4 regions of the Sporomusa aerivorans genome follow, and region 4 is predicted to be linked to each of the others. Evidence: riboswitches for the same ligand, from Rfam matches in the RefSeq annotation. Region 4 holds a riboswitch; each other region holds the start of a gene.
What was found. A riboswitch is a leader RNA that binds a small molecule or an ion and turns the genes downstream of it on or off. The one in region 4 is predicted to bind cyclic di-AMP.

Region 1: linked by a shared signal. The riboswitch ahead of SATMO3_RS17105 (3D domain-containing protein) and the one ahead of SATMO3_RS08040 (APC family permease) in region 4 are both predicted to bind cyclic di-AMP.
Region 2: linked by a shared signal. The riboswitch ahead of SATMO3_RS19825 (NlpC/P60 family protein) and the one ahead of SATMO3_RS08040 (APC family permease) in region 4 are both predicted to bind cyclic di-AMP.
Region 3: linked by a shared signal. The riboswitch ahead of SATMO3_RS15755 (3D domain-containing protein) and the one ahead of SATMO3_RS08040 (APC family permease) in region 4 are both predicted to bind cyclic di-AMP.

The regions. Positions count from the first base shown of each region.
Region 1 is NZ_CP156926.1:3,573,014-3,576,223, reverse strand. Features, by position in the region: gene guaB (IMP dehydrogenase) at 1-1,185, opposite strand, end outside; gene SATMO3_RS17105 (3D domain-containing protein) at 1,325-1,966, opposite strand; cyclic di-AMP (ydaO/yuaA leader) riboswitch at 1,974-2,108, opposite strand; gene SATMO3_RS17100 (hypothetical protein) at 2,438-2,932, opposite strand; gene SATMO3_RS17095 (2-hydroxymuconate tautomerase) at 2,989-3,174, opposite strand.
Region 2 is NZ_CP156926.1:4,100,947-4,104,156, reverse strand. Features, by position in the region: gene aroH (chorismate mutase) at 1-104, shown strand, start outside; gene SATMO3_RS19830 (glycosyltransferase family 2 protein) at 312-1,271, shown strand; cyclic di-AMP (ydaO/yuaA leader) riboswitch at 1,362-1,498, shown strand; gene SATMO3_RS19825 (NlpC/P60 family protein) at 1,502-2,170, shown strand; gene SATMO3_RS19820 (ABC transporter ATP-binding protein) at 2,319-3,210, shown strand, end outside.
Region 3 is NZ_CP156926.1:3,324,828-3,328,037, reverse strand. Features, by position in the region: gene SATMO3_RS15765 (acyl-CoA dehydrogenase family protein) at 1-465, opposite strand, end outside; gene SATMO3_RS15760 (DMT family transporter) at 575-1,027, opposite strand; gene SATMO3_RS15755 (3D domain-containing protein) at 1,140-1,736, opposite strand; cyclic di-AMP (ydaO/yuaA leader) riboswitch at 1,795-1,939, opposite strand; gene SATMO3_RS15750 (L,D-transpeptidase family protein) at 2,048-2,767, opposite strand; gene SATMO3_RS15745 (3D domain-containing protein) at 2,857-3,210, opposite strand, start outside.
Region 4 is NZ_CP156926.1:1,776,699-1,779,908, reverse strand. Features, by position in the region: gene SATMO3_RS08040 (APC family permease) at 1-1,673, opposite strand, end outside; cyclic di-AMP (ydaO/yuaA leader) riboswitch at 2,018-2,153, opposite strand; gene SATMO3_RS08035 (nitroreductase family protein) at 2,813-3,210, opposite strand, start outside.

The sequences.
Region 1 (3,210 bases), 1.8 Mb from region 4:
TGCCATGGCGCCTAAAGAACCCATTCCCCTATACACCTTGTAGCTGCGTCCTTGATAAATTATTGTCTCACCGGGGCTTTCCTCGGTACCGGCAAGCAGGTTGCCGATCATAACCACTTGGGCACCGGCGGCGATGGCTTTTGCGACATCTCCTGAATACTTAATGCCGCCATCGGCAATAATGGGGACATTATAGCGCCGGGCAGCCGCAGCACAATTATAAATGGCTGTGATTTGCGGTACACCGATACCGGCTATTACCCGCGTGGTGCAGATAGAACCTGGGCCAATGCCAACTTTTATGGCATCCGCTCCTGCTTCAATTAAGTCACGGGTAGCCTCGCCGGTAGCCACGTTGCCGGCAACGAGATCGACATGCGGGTAGGCATTTTTAATTTTTCTTACGGCATCCAACACACCGTGCGAGTGCCCGTGTGCGGTATCGACAACAATTACATCCACTTTGGCGCCGACAATAGCGTCAACCCGCTCCATCATATCGGCACCGACGCCAACCGCGGCAGCTACTAACAAACGCCCCTTGGGATCTTTAGCCGAGTTAGGATATTTTTGCGCTTTTTCAATATCTTTAATGGTAATAAGACCTTTTAGGTTGCCATGTTCATCAAGTAAAGGCAGCTTTTCTATCCGGTGCTCGCGTAATATTTCCTTAGCCTCTTCCAGCGAGGTGCCAACGTTGGCTGTAATCAGATGCTCCCTGGTCATACAGGCTGCAATTTTACGGCTTAAATCTGTTTCAAACCGCAAATCACGATTTGTCAGAATACCGACAAGTTTGCCATTGTCAGTTACAGGCACACCGGAAATATGGTATTTTTCCATTAGATCATGGGCATCCTTCAGCGTATTGCTGGGAGATAAAAATATTGGATCAACAATAATGCCATGTTCGGAACGTTTGACTTTGTCAATTTCGTTAGCCTGACGTGCGATCGGCATATTTTTATGTATTACCCCGATACCGCCCTCGCGAGCCATAGCTATAGCCATACGGGCTTCGGTGACAGTATCCATGCCGGAGCTGATAATAGGAATATTGAGCTTGATATTTTTCGTGAGATAAGTGGATACTTCAACTTCTCTTGGAAGAACCTCTGACTTTGCCGGTACAAGCAGAACATCATCAAAAGTTAAACCTTCGGGGCCAAATTTGTTGTCAAACATTAACGGACTCCTTTCACAAAACATCTTCATAGGTATTTCTAAATATAATAACACAAATAAACTTGCCAAATCTACCACTTTTTATGTAGATTTAGAAAAAAATGCGGAATGCCTGGTACTTTAACCAGGCAATTTCGCATTAACCAAGAATATATACTTTTACATTCTGAACACCAAACTCATAAGCATGATCGACAGACTGCATGGCAATGTCAATACGATTCCCCTTGATGGCGCCGCCGGTGTCTTCGGCAACGCCGTACATGCTGCTGCCATCGGCAAACTGGATAAATAACCTGGATCCCAGAGGAATTACCCGGGGATCAACTGCAATTACACCAGGACGCACCTGAGTTCCCATGTAAGTTAAGTTACCCCACTGTCCATTGTCATGGGGACCGGGTGCGTAGGCGGTGGCTTTAATATCCATAGCCGCCTTGTAGCGGCCAGGTGCAATGCCACGTGACACAGCAGGCGTACTCCGGTTACCTAACAGGTTTTGTACGGTTTCCTCACCAACAACACCATCGGCCGTTAAGTTTTTTGCGTTTTGAAAGTGGATTATCGCCTGCTCGGTGGTTTCGCCAAAAACACCGTCAGGAGTGACATCGCTGTAACCTAAATCAGCAAGTCTTACTTGTAATTCTTGAACATCCTGTCCGTTCATGCCTGCTTTCAAAGCTTGGTCGCCCAAAGCCGCAAACGCCAATGGGGTCCAGATATTGGCAGCTACGACAGATGCGACAAGGGCACTGGCAACAAGTTTCTTGATGTTTTTCATAGTGAAAACACCCCTTTCTCAATGCCTGCGAGGTTAGCTGACGGGTTCGGGACAAAGGGAAATCCCTACCGCTAACGCGGATTCACCCCAAAAGTGGGTCCCCCGTTTTCCTTTTTGTTCGGAAATTCGGCATGTGGTTATGATACAGGATAATTGCTATTGTCGCAAATGCGATTACGTCAAATTATCCGGCAATATTAACTATTAAATAGTTCATTCTCTGTTATACGGCTCTGTATGCAACTAAAAATATAAAATTTTGATTTGTATGTAAATTAAAACTGGGTGAGTATATTTTAAAACACTGGTATAATACGGAAAGACGTTTAAATGGGACTAGCAACCTGGCAGTCCCATTTAAACGCCTTATGCACGATGTGTGGAATGTGATGTCTGCCGCCTGGTTTGCTCTTGCGGCAACACCAGATTTATGTATCTGGCCGGCGGTATAAGCGTAACCTGCCACGGCGGCTAATCTTTTCCCAAAATAAAGGGGGCAAACCCAAGTTCTCCCCAAAGGTGGTTATAATAGATATGAATAATGCCGTCAAAGCGGCGGCGCAGTATCTTTTTTACATGACTAAGAGAACTAAAAAACAGCTGTGTCTGCGGATGGGCGCTGTTAGCGGCTGCCTGTTGGTAGAACTGGGCAGTCTTGTCAACAGCTGTGTACAAGGACCAATATGCGGTCAGCCCATCCAGACTCAGGTCCCCTGCCTTTAGCTTCTGATTAATTTGTTGCCAGGATGTATCCAAACCAAGCAATTGAGCTTCTGTTACCGGCGGATAGACTGCACTGTCAACATCGACTGTTTGGGCTCTGGTTAACAGCTTGGTAAACTCTGTCTGGGATTGATGCAGCAGGGTGAGTACCGGTGCGGTTTCAGCCGGAGTTGTCTCAATCAGTTTCGCCAGTTGCCCCGCAATTATGGTTTCAAGCTCAAGGGCGAATTGTATAGGTAGCATAGAGCTCCACCTTTCTAAGAGGCAGGCCATTTCGTAAAACGAAATGGCCTGCAAAATTATTTATCAGAAGCTAATACGCCAGCTTTGGCGATGTGTTGGGTAGGTGCTTCGCGCAGTACGATAGTTACTGCTTCCGGTGGGCATTTTGCTGTCTCAACAATGGCTTCAGTTACCTTTTTTACCATCTCCCGTTTCTGTTCCAGTGAACGGCCTTCCAGCATATCGATTTGTACTATTGGCATAAATAACCCTCCTCGGTGATAATTACCTGTTCTGCT
Region 2 (3,210 bases), 2.3 Mb from region 4:
CGCTATGCATTCGGGTACTGATTCTCTGGAATACAGAGATAAGTCAAAAAAATATACGGCATATATATCTGCATGATGCCGTATGCCTCCGCCAGGATATTTAAATTACTACGAAGCGTGAGAAGCCTGCTTCGCCTTTGTGCAAAGCAGGCTATTAATTTTGCCGGCGGATGCAAATGCTAGGATTACAAAGTTCGCCGCCGGGTAGTTAACTATGGCAGACAAGTTTTTGTTTATTTATGCCGAATTGGTAATTGCAATCATAAAACGGCGATGTATAATAGAGTGGTGACAGGGAGGCTGAAAATGGTATGCAGTTACATAAACCGTTGATTTCTATTGTTGTTCCTGTATTTAACGAGCAGGATAACATTGAAAATTTTTACCGGGAAGTCATTAAATATATGGAGCCGGAGCCCTACGACTTTGAAATAGTTTTTGTTGACGATGGTTCAAAAGACGCGACCCCGCTTATTTTGGAGCGTCTGGCGTATGCTGATCCGCGGGTACGGGCGCTGATTATGGCCCGAAATTTTGGACATCAGATAGCCTTGACATGCGGACTGGACTGTGCAAACGGAGATGCTGTAATTACCATGGATGGCGATATGCAGCATCCGCCTGAGATGTTGCCGCAGCTGCTTGCCAAATGGCAGGAAGGGTTCCAGGTTGTGCAAACGGTGAGGATCAATACAGAGGGAGTATCCTGGTTTAAAAGCTTTACATCAGGTATGTTCTATAAACTGATGAACGCCGTATCCAATGTTCGGATTACAGAGGGAGGGTCCGATTTCCGGTTAATGGATAAACAGGTAGTTGCCAGCTTCCGCCGTTTCCGGGAACGGGCCAGATTTATCAGAGGCATGATCAGCGCCATTGGTTACCGGCAGACCTATATTGAATTTGTAGCACCTAAACGTTTTGCCGGACAATCAAAGTTTTCACTGAAAAAGATGCTTCACTTTGCGCTGGATGGTATTACCGCGTATTCTAAAACTCCGCTCAGGTTTGCTTTTTATATCGGGATTGCTTTAGGTTTTAGCAGTATTATCCTGACACTGCATGTTGTATATATCAAAATTTTTACGGAAGAAGCAGTTCCCGGCTGGGCGACTATTACTGCCAGCATTCTTCTCCTGGGTGGAGTGCAATTAGCGGGAATAGGCATTATCGGCGAGTATGTCGGGCGGATATTTGAGGAGGTAAAACAGCGGCCGCTCTACTGGCTGCGGGCTGAACTCGGTCAGCGGCGGGAAAAGGAGCATGAGTGAACTTTTTCCAAGATATTGGCCTAATAATTGTAAAAAAAACGCGACTTTGGGCAGGAATTTTAAACTTTTGACCGAATAGAATATATTGAGCGCTGTAGAAAGCCGAATCCAGCTCAGGTACGGGGGAACCAATCTATGGGGTGAAACTTGATTAGCTGGACTAATCAAGTAGGGTGCCTGCAACCCTAACCCGTCAGCTAACCTCGGAGGCAGGTGAGAGGAGAGTCCTGTTGCAAAAGTTTTTTGGGCTTGTTGTTGCTTTTTGTCTCTTTTTTGGGACCACTACTCTTGTCCACGCAGCCGGTACATTTGAAGTCGGTGATCAAGGACCTGAAGTTGCTGCCATTCAAACTCAGCTAAACAATCTTGGTTTTAATGCTGGTTCTGCAGATGGTGACTTTGGTAACTTAACGGTGAATGCGGTCAAGGCTTTCCAAAAGTCTCGGGGTCTTGAAGCGGATGGCGTAATCGGAGCACAGACGTACCTTGCGCTCATGGGACGGGATATTCCCGCCAGCCGTGATTCCTCCACTGCTTCAGTGCGCAGGGTCATTCAGACTTCGCTTCGGTACACAGGTGTACCCTATGTATTTGGCGGGACAAGTCCAAGTGGGTTCGACTGTTCTGGCTTTACTCGCTATGTTTTTGCCCAAAGTGGCATTTATTTACCGCGAACGGCCGACGAACAGTTTGAAGTCGGGCGGCCTGTATCTTACAGCCGTCTTCAGCCTGGCGATTTAGTGTTTTTCAGCACATATGCGTCAGGAGCATCACATAGCGGCATCTACATTGGTGATGATAAGTTTATCAGCGCTACGTCCAGCAGCGGTGTTGCTATTACCAGTATGAACAGCAGTTACTGGGGTCCGCGCTACGTCGGCGCCCGCCGGGTGATGTAAACAAACAAACGGGAAGGCGTTGTCGGCCTTCCCATTTTTATTTACCGAGATTGCGCGGTTTTGGAGTTTTTTGTTATCACAGGTGTTGCATAGAGAAATTTGACACATAATAAGTAGTCAAGCAAAGCATGTTTAGTGGAGATAATTTATGTTTACTTTTTACTGGCGCAAATTTATAGTGCCATATTGGCTGCTTGCTTTAACCGCGGTAGTTTGCTTTATAATCGCCAGTGCAGCCGGTTTGGCGGCCCCTCTTGTGGTAAAATTGTTGATTGACGATGCTCTGGCCGGTGGTAATATTGTCTTTTTGCACTTTATTACTGCTGGGATAGTCGTACTGTATCTTATCCGGGGATTGTTTTCTTATTTCTATGGATATACAATGGCTAAATCCGGCAATAAAATGCTGGCTAAACTCCGGCAAGAGATGTTTGGTAAGCTGCAGTCGTTAGATTATGCATATTTTATGAGAACTCCTTCCGGTGACCTTATTTCACTGTTTACTAATGATCTCTTGTTTATTCAGCAGGCTGTTACTGTGGGTATACCGGATGTTATTGTCGAGTCACTTAACCTCCTGGCGATTATGGCTATTATGATATATTTTGACTGGGAGTTGGCTATGGTTACTTTTGCTACACTGCCTTTTATTATTGTTGCTATCAGCTATTTCAATAGTAGAATCGGCAGGCTGGGGGCTCTGGTTGAACATACTTTAGCCAAGGTGACTTCGATTATACAGCAATCATTGGTTTCAGTCATGATTGTCCAGAGTTACGTACGGGAAGATTATGAATACCAAAAATTCAGTGATAAGAATCAACAGGCTGCCGATGACTTGATTAAGGTACAGCGGCTTGGCGCCATTCTGGTACCTTTAGTTGAGTTTCTCGCAGCTATCGGCCTCACAATTATTGTGTGGTACGGGGGAAGGGAAGTAATCAACGGCGATTTGAGCATTGGCGGAATGTTTGCTTTTCTTGTTTACATTATCAATGTTCCCATGCCTATCCGCAAAATAAGTCAGGCTTTAACCTATC
Region 3 (3,210 bases), 1.5 Mb from region 4:
AATAAAACATTTAGTTCCGTTGATGACGTACTCATCGCCGTCTTTGACTGCCGTAGTAGCAACAGCGCCCGCATCGGAACCGGCTCCTGGTTCTGTGAGCGCAAATGCCGATAATTTACCGCTGTTTAAGACATTAAAAAATTTTTGTTTTTGCGCGTCGGTGCCTAGCAATACGACCGGGTAAGAAGCTAAAGCATTGGCAGCTGTTGTAGTGGCTACACCGGCACAACCTTTACCTAGTTCTTCATAAATTAAGGCAATAGACAGTGCATCAAGTCCGGGACCGTCATATTCTTCAGGAACTGTTAAATTGAGCAGGCCGGCTTCATCAAGTTTTTTCCACAGAGCAGGTGGAACCACACCTTCTTTATCCATTTCTAATGCATGAGGCGTGATTTCTTTAGCAACAAATTCATTTACCATTTTTTGCAGATCCAATTGATCGGGAGTAAAGTTAAAATCCATGCTTTGCCTCCTTGATATATTAGCATGATACCAAAAAATTCTAATGATAAGTATACCGCATAATGTTTTTTTTGTTAACACTTAATTACAAAAAAAATAAAAAAATACTTTATTTTAACAGTAATTTAGCACCAACTGCAAGTAAGACCAAGCCAAATAATTGCGTTGGAGTACAGGCGATGCGGTCAAGTCCAAATCCACCAAAATAATCAATGATAATAGCTGTCAGTACCTGACCGACAATAATTGCAGTGGTGGCATTAGCCACACCAACGCCAGGAATACTTGCGGCCACTAAGTAAATGATAGCTACGCCGATAATACCTCCCAGCAAAGTGTACCAGGGAGCCTCCTGCCATGCATATAAATTTCCTTTACCCATTTTAAAAAGAAACAACAATACTAACACCAGAACGGTCCCGGTTACGTGTACGATAAAAGTAGCCTCCAAAAGACCGGTTACTTTGCTCAGTGAAGTATTGAGCGAGCCTTGTACTGCCATTAAAACCCCCGAGATAAAAGCCAAAACCAGTGGCAACATTTCGCCGGATATTAAATTCAAGCTAACACGCCCCCGTATAGTAGTCAAATTATATGTGTAGTATAGTACTTAGTTCCAGCTAATATTCCCAAGAAATTAACGTATAAAAAAAATCAGGCTTCAGCCTGATTTTTTAATCAACTATATATACGGTTACTCTTTGAACGCCAAAATTTAATGCATCGCTGCGACTGTCAAAAGCTAAATCAATTCTGTTACCTTTAATCGCACTCCCGATATCGTCAGCAATTGCGTAGCCATAACCTTTGATATATAACCGGGTTCCTAAAGGTATAACTGACGGATCAACAGCGGCCAGCCCTCTGCGCAGAAGATTTCCACGATATGTATAACTGCCATTGCCGGGGTCATGTGCCGAATAAGCGGAGGCCTTCATAGCCAGAGTACGGCTGTATCTGCTTGGCTCACCGGCTAAGCGCTCAAGATAAGCAAAAGTTTCTTTATCAACAACGCCACTTACATCTAGACTTGTACTACGTTGAAATTCTTTTACTGCTTTCGCAGTAACCGGACCAAACACACCGTCAATCTCACCCGCGTAGAAACCTGAGTCTGCGAGAAGTTTTTGTATTCCCCGGACTTCATCGCCCCGGGCTCCTAATGCTACCGACGCTTTTTCCTGCTGTTCAGCAGTCAAGCCAACCGCGGGACAGACAACAACAAACAGCACTACCAATGTGAGAATAACTGCCAATAGAACTCTTTTCAAGGAAACACCTCTCTTGTCTTGCGCCATCGAGATTCTGCTATGCTCAAGCAATAACAAAACCTCTGAGGCTTACAGCCTCCGGGGTTAGCTGTCGGGTTAGGGCCAAAGAGAAGGAAAGAATAGCCCTTCCGCAACATGCGGATTCACCCCTCTGGTTTTATTGGGTCCCCCGTACCCATACAAGGATTCGGCATTATAAATATAATACATGGAAAATTTAGTTCGGTCAAATTCAGTACATGGCGATATAGTAATCTTATCGCCATGTACCTCCAGCATCTTTAAATTTATGTTAAATTTCTTTACTCTGCTTATATTCCCAAACCGGCACACATTTCTTTGCTAGCTATACCGGTAGCAGGAACCCCTTCACGGGTCTGATAGGTCTTTACCGCTTCTTCAGTCTCTGAGCCAAACAGCCCGTCGGCCCGTCCCTGAAAATAACCTAGTTCTTTCAATTTTAACTGTAAGGCAACAACATCAGAGCCGGATGTCTGGTACTTCAGATTTCTATCAACCCTTACTTTTCGTCCTTCAATCCGCACCGATGTACCAATCGGAATCCACTCAAATAATTCCTCGACATCCTTATTGCGCATTCTAATACAACCATGGCTGGCAAATTGACCAATGGACCATGGTTTATTTGTTCCATGAATACCGAAGGTACCCCAGGGCACGTTTAACCCCATCCAGCGGGTGCCAAACCCAGTTCCCCAGTTATAGTCCTTCCATACCACATTCCATTCACCAATTGGGGTAGGCGTCTTGCTTTTACCAGTAGCAATCCGGTATTTTTTATATAACTGGTCATCGCTGTATACATCAAGCACTCTGGCCTGAATATTTACAACCATACTTACTTTTCCCGCCGGAGCTTCGGTAGGCTGATTATTGTTAAGGGAAGCTAATTCTTGCTCATCTGCATACTCATACCCCAGGATGCTAAAAAAAATACTTAAAATTGCCAATAAGGCAATACCGTAAATTACCCGGGAGCGCTTGAGAGTAAACGACCACACAGGATTCATTACACTTCCCCCCTGCCAATGCCTCTTTTGAAAATATATGTAGTAGTTTGCTGCATTATGAAGAGCAAAAAAAAACCGGCATACGCCGGTTATTTAAGAACATAGACTTTTACATTCTGAATGCCGTAGTCGAGAGCTTCCTGCCGGGTATCAAAGGCTAAATCTATACGATTTCCTTTAATGGCGCTGCCCTGATCATTGGCAATAGCAGGACCATACCCTTCAATCCAAAGTTTTGTACCCATGGGGATAACATTTGGATCAACAGCGGCTACCCCTTTTTTCACCTTACTTCCCACATATGTCGAATCATTCCATTTGCCGTTATCCATTGGACCGGGTCCATAAGCAGTCGCTTTCATATCGATTAATTTGCGATAGTTTTGCGGAGCACCGCTAAGAGAGTTATTTGCCTCCGCTGCTTTGGGCACAAGGTTATTATT
Region 4 (3,210 bases):
TCCATTTCCTCTATATAGTTGAGCAATGGCTGCATAACCAGCCGGTAGGGGGATTGAATAGTAACTAACTCTACTCCCGGATCCCAGCATTTCCACTTGGCAGCCACCCGCGCCGCCGATTCATCATCACTGGCAATATGAAGGGCAATTAAATTGTCACCGATAGTTTTCGCATATTCGATTGTCTCAAATACAACCCTGGTCGGACTTGAAACCGGTACAATCACCGTATTTTTCCGCCGGGCAACCGGCTTAATGGTATCCAGCTCCGCCAAGGGTAAATGCAACTGTTCGGCCATATCGTTGTAATGAGCTTTTATTTGCTTAAAAACATAGATCATAACCGGGATAAACACCAAAATAATCCAGGCGCCGTGAGAAAACTTAGTAATGGTAATAATCAGTACAACAAGTCCGGTAACACAGGCTCCCAAACCATTCACAATTACACGCAGCTGCCAGCCGCGCGGCCTTTCCCGCCGCCAATGAACGATCATCCCGGACTGAGCAATGGTAAAGGATACAAAAACACCAATTGCATACAGCGAAATTAGATTATCGGTATTGCCGTGGTAACCGACGATCAGAAACGCAGCCGCTATTGTTAATAAAATAATGCCATTTGAATAGGTAAGGCGCTCGCCCCTGACAGCCAGATAACGCGGCATATAACCGTCCCTAGCAACAATTGACAGAAGAATCGGCAAGCCGTTATAGGCTGTGTTGGCTGCCAAATATAATACTAGCATAGTAGTGACCTGAATATAAAAGTACAACGGCGTACGGCCGAAAATAGATTCTGCCAATTGCGATAAGGCAGTTACGCTTTCAATCGGCAGAATATGATGACCGAGAATAAGAAAGGTTATGCCGCTAAACATAAAGCCGAGGATACCTGCCATCCAATACGTTGTGGTTACCGCATTGCGGGCTTCAGGACTTTTGAACATGGGCACACTGTCGGCAATAGCCTCAATGCCGGTCATGGAACTGCAGCCGTTGGCAAACGCCCTGAGTATAAGAAACATCATGCCCCAGTCCAATTGTTGCCTGGCCAGCGATTCCTGGGGCAAAATAGCGCCTGACTGGGTTACAGCCTGATAAATGCCTGTCAGTAATAGACATAATATCCCTAATAAAAATGCATACGTTGGATAGACGAACGCGTTAGACGATTCTCTGACACCGCGCAAATTAATTAACATAAGAATCCCAAACAGAATGCAAAGATCAATAGTTACCTCTTTGCCAATAAGCGCCGGGAAAGCCGATACAATGGCCGCCGTCCCCGCCGATACACTTACGGCGGCAGTCAGAACATAGTCGGCAAAAATAGATGCGGCGGCAATGAGAGCCGGTAATTCCCCCAGATTTTTTTTGGCAACGGCATAGGCGCCGCCGCCGCCGGGATTTGCCTTTGCCACCTGAACATAAGATATAGCCACAATTCCTAGTAGCATGAGAATGGATATAGCGGTCGGTCCGATATAGCCATAGGCTAAAATCTGACCTGCCGCCAGGACAAGCATAATTTGCTCCGGTCCATAAGCTACCGACGACAAAGCATCAGATGAAAAGATGGACAGCGCTTTCCATTTTGGCAATCGCTCATGCGCTAATTCCGTATTATGCAGCGGTCTACCGATCAAAAACCGCCTGAGTTCTCTCATCAACGTAATCATTCCTCCAAGATGATCTGAAACTTCTCTGTAATTCTATTTTTGTGATAAAGTAAGCTGTCCCTATAGCGTTGTTCTCTTACCTCCCCTGTAACGCTGCCTGGTTTAACCGAAAATAAAAAACCGGTACAAAAAACCAAAGGTCCAGCCAATTGCTAACCTCTTAGTTTTCCGTACCGGCCTACTTTGCACCCGGACCGCAGTCCCTGTGTTTTGTCAACCAGACGTTACTTATAACCACACAATGAAACCCACTCCCCGGTTTTCCAAGGATAAGGCGTCCCTGTATGGTAAGATAATTTGATTTTGTGCAATAAAAAAAGACCCTAAGGTCATAAATGACCTCTTGCTTTAGCCTACGAAGTTAGCTGACGGGTAGGATGGCAAGAGCTACAACATCCCTTCTGTTTCATAACAGAATTAACCCCAAAGGTGGGTCCTCCGCTTCCAATCGGAACTCGGCCTGTTCAATTACTTAAATAGTAGCAAATGTATAATTCTAAGTCAAGTCCTTTATTGGTGGGCATTCAAGGCCGCTCGGCAACACCATTTATTTACATTAATGAAGTAAATACCGGTTTGCAGCGAGCTTGAGAAAAAAGCGCAGAAGAAGTACAAAACTAAGGGGGAGGCTACCCTCCCCCTTTTTCCAGAGCACCCATCCCTATAGCAGTCAGTCACTGTACATAATACATCTTAACCTTATACAAACTAGCTTGCGAACGGGAACGAGACAATTCTTTGTACAACACGAAACCTGGTAATCAAATGACCTTTGGGTAAAGCAAAAAACACTATCCTGCCAGATAATTAACCTATTTGCAACAAACGGAAAACGGGAAAGTTTCCTACCTACTGCAGACTGGTTTAAATCTTTGGCGCTATAAGGATGGTGCTTACTTAGATAATAACATAAGGACGGCTCATTTGCAAGCCTATTTATCAGAAATTTTTTTAAAAAAAATATCCTGTCCTATTAAAATGCTCCAGACTGGGAGAATTAAACTTGGGCCAAACCGCGCATTGCTCTTACGCCTCGGGGCAATTTGACAGTACCGGTAATAAAAATAACAGAAACTCCCGGGCTTCACTGGCGACTCGGGAGTTTCTGTTTATTGTAGCTCAGTACAGAACTAATCCAGGAAAGTGGCCTTGTCCTCAACAGACTTGCGCACAGGCGCTTTCCCAATGAATTCAGGGTAACCTACGCAAAGGATAGCAATCGGATCTTTATCTTGACTAATGTTAAAAATATCACGGACGTCACTCTTTTCAAACAGCGAAAACCAAAGTGTCCCTAATCCTTGCGACTGGGCCGCCAGCTGCATATTTTGCACAGCGGCGCTGCAAGCCTCCAAATACCCGGGACTCGGCTCGTCAAGAAACTGTTCAGCCCCATTACGCGCCGGATCCCCCACAATCACAATCAATATCGGCGCCTGCACCAAAAATTCCAGGCTGAATGCCGGGAGCCATTTCCACCCGCTGCGATCGGCCAGCTTGTCTTTCGTCAGATCGGCAACACTCTTCA